3 regions of the Allobosea sp. TWI1241 genome follow, and region 1 is predicted to be linked to each of the others. Evidence: predicted binding sites of a transcription regulator. Region 1 holds the regulator's gene; each other region holds the start of a gene.
The links. The regulator PhoB, encoded in region 1, activates phosphate uptake and scavenging genes when phosphate is short. The targets are predictions, from matches to a motif close to TGTCATNNANCTGTCAT.

Region 2: the regulator PhoB is predicted to act here: its motif matches at 1,006-1,022, upstream of ugpB (sn-glycerol-3-phosphate ABC transporter substrate-binding protein UgpB).
Region 3: the regulator PhoB is predicted to act here: its motif matches at 1,179-1,195, upstream of ABE438_RS07115 (alpha-D-ribose 1-methylphosphonate 5-triphosphate diphosphatase).

Annotation. Positions count from the first base shown of each region.
Region 1 is NZ_JBDJKW010000015.1:46,675-48,869, reverse strand. It holds gene phoU (phosphate signaling complex protein PhoU) at 1-513, shown strand, start outside; gene phoB (phosphate regulon transcriptional regulator PhoB) at 525-1,226, shown strand; gene ABE438_RS17070 (YnfA family protein) at 1,472-1,792, opposite strand; gene ABE438_RS17065 (GcrA family cell cycle regulator) at 1,960-2,195, opposite strand, start outside.
Region 2 is NZ_JBDJKW010000019.1:40,171-42,365, reverse strand. It holds gene ugpB (sn-glycerol-3-phosphate ABC transporter substrate-binding protein UgpB) at 1-930, opposite strand, end outside; gene ABE438_RS18670 (fumarylacetoacetate hydrolase family protein) at 1,135-2,195, shown strand, end outside.
Region 3 is NZ_JBDJKW010000004.1:46,250-48,444, reverse strand. It holds gene ABE438_RS07115 (alpha-D-ribose 1-methylphosphonate 5-triphosphate diphosphatase) at 1-1,115, opposite strand, end outside; gene ureG (urease accessory protein UreG) at 1,224-1,853, opposite strand; gene ABE438_RS07105 (urease accessory protein UreF) at 1,850-2,195, opposite strand, start outside.

The DNA.
Region 1 (2,195 bases):
CAGCCCCTCGCCAACGACCTGCGCGAGCTGATCTCGGCGATCCGCATCGCCGCCGATATCGAGCGCGTCGGCGATCTCGCCAAGAACATCGCCAAGCGCGCCGTCGCGATCTCCGGCCAGTTCTCGCCGCCGACGCGGGCCGTGGTCGGGCTGGAGCATATGAGCCGCCTGGTCCAGGCCCAGCTCAAGGACGTGCTCGACGCCTATGCCGCCGGCAACGACCGCAAGGCGATGGAGGTCTGGCGCCGCGACGACGAGATCGACGCGCTCTACACCTCGCTGTTCCGCGAGCTCCTGACCTATATGATGGAGGATCCGCGCAACATCACCTTCTGCACGCATCTGCTGTTCTGCGCCAAGAACGTCGAGCGCATCGGCGACCACACCACCAACATCGCCGAGACCATCCACTACCTCGTCACCGGCCAGTCGATCGACGAGACCCGGCCGAAGCTCGACACCACCGACATCCCCGTCGAGCTGCCGGCTTCCGCCGCTTCCGGCGACGCCTGAAAGGGCCCGACATGGCCGCGCGCATCCTGATCGTCGAGGACGAGGAGCCGCTGACCCTGCTCCTGCGCTACAATCTCGAGGCCGAGGGCTTCGAGGTCGACAGCGTGGCGCGCGGCGACGACGCCGAGCTGCATCTGCGCGACAGCACGCCCGATCTCGTGCTGCTCGACTGGATGCTGCCCGGCCTCTCCGGCATCGAGCTCTGCCGGCGTCTCAGGGCCCGGCGCGACACCGAGCGCGTGCCGATCATCATGCTGACCGCCCGCGGCGAGGAGACCGAGCGCGTGCGCGGCCTCGCCACCGGCGCCGACGACTATGTGGTCAAGCCGTTCTCGCTGCCGGAGCTGATCGCGCGGGTGCAGGCGCTGCTGCGCCGGGCCAAGCCCGGCCATGTCGCCGGGCTGCTCACCGCCGGCGACCTCGAGCTCGACCGCACCACGCGGCGTGTGCGCCGGGCCGGCACCGAGCTGCATCTCGGCCCGACCGAGTTCCGTCTGCTCGAATTCCTGATGCAGGCGCCGGGCCGGGTCTATTCCCGGGCGCAGCTGCTCGACGCCGTCTGGGGCCGCGACGTCTATATCGACGAGCGCACCGTCGACGTGCATGTCGGGCGCCTGCGCAAGGCGATCACGCCCGGCAACGCCAAGGACCCGCTGCGCACGGTGCGCGGCGCCGGCTACGCCTTCGACGAGACCTTCGCCCGCGGAGGCTGAAGCGGGCAGGGCGTGACGCGGGCGATCCACCGTCGCTCCGGGGCCCCATGGCCAGTGTCGGTGGAAGATGCAGCGCGACCGCTGCCGCCCGAGCCGGTAGCCGCGCGGTCATGGGTTCCGGGCTCTTCGCTGCGCGAAGCCCCGGAATGACGGCGTGGAGCCGGAGCGCACCCAGCCCGTGCCGGGTTCGGCTTTTGGTCTGCACCAGACGCCGCAATGACGGCGTCGGTTATGCCGAAAGCGGGTCAGCGCGGGGCGGCGACGATTACGCTGGCGCCCGCCAGACACAGCGCCGCGCCGATCAGGTCGAAGCGGTCGGGCGCCACCTTCTCGACCAGCGCCATCCAGCCGAGCGAGGCGAGGATATAGACCCCGCCATAGGCGGCGAAGGTTCGCCCCGCCGCGGGGCTGTCGACCAGCGCCAGCAGCCAGGCGAAGCCGGCCAGCGCCAGCAGCCCCGGCACGAGCCACCAGACCGAGCGGTCGAGCTTCAGCCAGGCCCAGAAGGCGAAGCAGCCGGCGATCTCCGCCAGCGCCGCGCCCGCATAGATCGCGATGGTCGCCATCCTGCCCCTTCCCGCCCGGGATCGTGTTGGTCCGAGGCACTGCTACTCGAAGACCTGTCGTTCCAAGGCTTGCGGCCGGAAACCTGGCTCCCGGCACGATGGCGGGCATGAAAAAGCCGGCCACGGGGCCGGCTTCCTCGGATCGTTTCGCGGTCGCCTTGTCGCCCTCAGGCGCGGACGGCCTTGCGGTCGCGGCGGCGGTCGGCCGCCGGCTGGTAGGCGATGCGGGCATGGTAGCTGCAATAGGGCAGGCCGGTCGACGAGCGGGCGCCGCAGAAGCGGAACTCCGGCGTCGTCGGATCGCCCATCGGCCAGCGGCACATGTATTCGCGCAGATCCATGATGCTGACGCGCTCGGAGAACGGCACCACCACCTCCTCGGCCGGGGCCGGGGTGGCCGCCA
Region 2 (2,195 bases), on a different contig from region 1:
GGCGCCGCCGATGATCGAGTTCTGGGGCGCGCCCTTCACGTCCGGATAATAGGGCATCGGCGCGTTCGACCAGGCGAACTTGGCGTTGGCGTTGACGTTGCCGAAGAAGCCCGACGAGGTCAGGAAGATCGGGCATTCGCCGGAGGTGAAGCGGCCCTCGCCGGTGTTGGTGCGGCCGGAATAGGAGAACACGCCCTCCTTCTGCAGCTCGGCCAGGTTGGTCAGGTGCTTGACGAAGAGGTCGCTGTTGATGCGGAACTCGGTGTCGAAGCCGTCGAAGCCGTTGGCCTTGGTGCCGACCGGCACATTGTGCCAGGCGCCGAGCTGCTCGATGTTGGCCCAGGTGGTCCAGGCGGTCGAGAAGCCGCATTTGTCGTAGCCGGCGGCCTTGAGCTTGCGGGCGGCTTCGAAGGTCTCGGGCCAGGTCTTCGGCGGGGTCTCGGGGTCCAGGCCGGCCTTCTTGAAGGCGTCCTTGTTGTACCACATCACCATCGAGGACGAGTTGAAGGGGAAGGACAGCATCTCGCCCTTCGTCGTCGAGTAGTAGCCGGTGATGGCCGGGAGATAGGTCTTCGGGTCGAAGTTCTCCCCGGCGTCCTTCATCATCTCCTGGACCGGCTTGATGGCGCCCTTGGCCGACATCATCGTCGCGGTGCCGACCTCGAAGACCTGGATGATGTGCGGGGCGTTGCCGGCGCGGAAGGCGGCGATGCCAGCGTTCAGCGTGTCGGGATAGGAGCCCTTATAGGCGACGACGATCTTGTAGTCCTTCTGGGCGGCGTTAAATTCCTCGGCCAGCTTGACGATGACGTCGTTGTTGGCGCCCGTCATGGCGTGCCACCACTGGATCTCGGTCTGCGCCAGCGCGGGCGAGGCCGCGCTCAGCGCGAAGGTCGCGACCGTCGCCAGAATCGTGAATTTCGTGGTCATGGCTTGCTCCCTCTTGGGGTCCGCCCTTCCCCGGGCGGCGCTTGTCGTTGGTGCGCAAGCTAGCATGAAGATCGGGTGACGCTTCAACGACAAAAGGATGACGGTTTGCTCCGACGAGGGGCGGGCATGCCGCCATGGCCTCTTGCCTAACCGAGCGGAAGCGGGTGTGGTCGCGCGTCTCGTGCGACAGCCATGGATGAACCGATGCCGACGATTGCCCTGACCCCCGCCAGCTCGCTCCCCGCCGACGCCGCCGACGCCGCGCTCGCCGGCCGGATCTGGCGCCCGGATCTCGACGGCCCCTCGGTCGTCGTGCTGCGCGGCGACGACGTGATCGACGTCAGCCGCTCCTACCCGACCATGCGCGACCTGTGCGAGACTGCCGATCCGGCAGCCGCGCTGCGCGCGGCGACAGGCGAGCGCGTCGGCAGCCTGGCCGAGCTGCTGGCCAATTCGGTCGCCGACGCCCGCGACGCCGGCAAGCCCTGGCTGCTCGCGCCGATCGACCTGCAGGCGGTCAAGGCGGCGGGCGTGACCTTCGCCGTCTCGATGCTCGAGCGCGTGATCGAGGAGAAGGCCCGCGGCAACCCGGCCGCCGCCGCCGAGATCCGCACCGAGATCGGCAAGCTGATCGGCGACGACCTCTCCAAGCTGAAGCCCGGCTCGGCCGAGGCGATGCGGCTCAAGGAGGTGCTGATGGCGCAGGGCGCCTGGAGCCAGTATCTCGAGGTCGGCATCGGCCCCGATGCCGAGATCTTCACCAAGGCCCAGCCGATGTCCTCGGTCGGCACCGGCGCCGATGCGGGGCTGCACCCGGTCTCGACCTGGAACAATCCCGAGCCGGAGATCGTGCTGGTCGTCGCCTCCGACACCCGCATCGTCGGCGCCACGCTGGGCAACGACGTCAACCTGCGCGACGTCGAGGGCCGCTCGGCCCTGCTGCTCGGCAAGGCCAAGGACAACAACGCCGCCTCGGCGATCGGCCCCTTCATCCGCTTCTTCGACGCAGGCTTCACGCTCGACCATGTCCGGCGCACCACGGTGACGCTGACGGTCGAGGGCGAGGACGGGTTCCAGCTGGAGGGCGCGTCCTCGATCGCCAAGATCAGCCGCGACCCGGCCGATCTCGCCGCGCAGATGATCGGCCCGAATCACCAGTATCCTGACGGGGCGGTGCTGTTCCTCGGCACCATGTTCGCGCCGATCAAGGACCGCGACACCAAGGGTGGCGGCTTCACCCACAAATACGGCGACGTGGTCACCAT
Region 3 (2,195 bases), on a different contig from region 1:
TGGACCAGCCTGCCCGCCGCAACCGTCGCGACCACGCGCGGCTGCGGCTCCGGCGCGACCAGCACGAGGTCGGCGCGCAGGCCCGCCGCGATGCGGCCGCGGTCGTGCAGGCCGAGCGCCTCGGCCGGCGCGCGCGAGACCAGCGCCCAGGCCTGCGCGAACGTCGCCGCGCCGCGTTCCGCCAGCAGGAAGGGCGCGAGCGGCAGGGCCGGATAATAGTAATCCGAGGCGAGGATGGTGCAGAGCCCGGCGCGGACCATCGCCTCGGCGGCCGGGCAGCCGGTATGCGAGCCGCCGCGCACAACATTGGGCGCGCCGAAGACGATCGCCTCGCCATGGGCGGCGGCCTCGCGCGCCGTGGGCTCGTCGATCGGGAACTCCGCCACGCCGACGCCGAGCCCGCGATACCAGCGGCGCATCTGCGGATCCATGTCGTCATGGGAGAGCATCGGCACACCGGCCGCGCGGGCTGCGGCGGCGAGCCGCGCGACCGAGCCCGCCACCTCTAACTTGCGGGCATAGACGCGCTCGAGCAGCGCGGCGAAGGCGTCGGCGTCCAGCCCGGAGCGCTCGACCATCTTGCCGACCTTGTCCGGCCGGTAGCGCGCCTTCAGCGTGCCCTCGGTATGGTCGTTGAAGGCGAGCACGCCGACCCGGCCGGCCGCCAGCCAGTCGATGATCTCGGGCTCGGCGTCGAGGTTGAAGGTCTCGTGGCGCAGATGGAAGCGGGTGTCGGCGCCGAGCTCCGGCGCGAGCGCGGCGATCCGCGCCGCCAGCAACCGGGCATTCTCCGCGCCGCGCAGGCCGGGCTCCCAGGACCAGGTCACGCCATGGAAGGCGGTGGTGATGCCACAGGCGAGCAGCGCCCGGTCGGCGTCACGCAAGGCCAGGTCGATATCGAATGCGACGCCCGGACGCGGCATGATATGGCGCTCGAAGGCGTCGCCATGGCAGTCGACTAGGCCGGGCAGCACGAGCAGCCCGCGCGCGTCAAGGTGGAGCGCGCCCGCCGGCGCGGACGCGTCGGGCGCGGCTAGCAGCGACCCCTCGCAGACGACATCCGCCTCAACGAGATCTTCGAGCAGCACCCGCCCGCCGGTGATGTGGATCGCCATGCCCGGCCCCCGTCGCTTCTTCCCGCGCACCCTGCCGCGGGGCGCCGCTCATGACCGCGCGGGATGACGGCCGCGTGACAGGAGTCGCGAGCGCGCGGGCGCCCGCCCTCAGCCCGCCCGCGCGGCGAGCCCTCCCGCCTGCTCGATGAAGGCCATAACCGCGTCGACGCCCTCTCCCGCCAGCGTATTTGCGAAGACATAGGGGCGCTTGCCGCGCATCATCGCGGCGTCGCGGTCCATCACCGCGAGGTCGGCGCCGACATGCGGGGCGAGATCGGTCTTGTTGATCACCAGCAGGTCGGAGCGGGTGATGCCCGGCCCGCCCTTGCGCGGGATCTTCTCACCGGCGGCGACGTCGATCACATAGACCGTGATGTCGGCGAGCTCCGGCGAGAAGGTGGCGGCGAGGTTGTCGCCGCCCGATTCGATCAGGATCATGTCGAGATCCGGAAAGCGCCCGCGCATCGTGTCGATCGCGGCGAGGTTGATCGAGCAGTCCTCGCGGATGGCGGTATGCGGGCAGCCGCCGGTCTCGACGCCCATGATCCGCTCCTCCGGCAGCGCGCCGGAGACGGTGAGGATGCGGGCATCCTCCTTGGTATAGATGTCGTTGGTGATGGCGCAGATGTCGTAGCGACCGCGCATGCGCTTGCACAGCGCCTCCATCAGGGCGGTCTTGCCGGAGCCGACGGGACCGCCGATGCCGACGCGGAGCGGGCCGTGGGGAGAGCGGGTCATGAGCGGAACAGCCTCGAATACTGGGTTTCGTGACGCAAAGCGGCGAGATCGGAGCGGAAGGCGCAGCCGCCGAGATCGTCGAGCCCCGCCGGCTCCGCCTCCGCCGCAGCGGCTCGCAAGGCCGGTGCCAGCCGGGCGATGAGCTTCTGCCCGTCGGTCTGGCCGACGATGCCGAGGCGCACCGAGGCCGAGACGAGATTGGCCAGGAAGGCGAGCGCGAAGGCCTCCAGCGCCGCGTCGAGCGGCAGGTCGTGCCCGGCGGCGGCCGCGGCGACGGCGACCGGATAGGTCAGATCCCCCGGCCAGGCCCGGCGCAGCGCGGCGCTGGCGGGATTGGGCCAG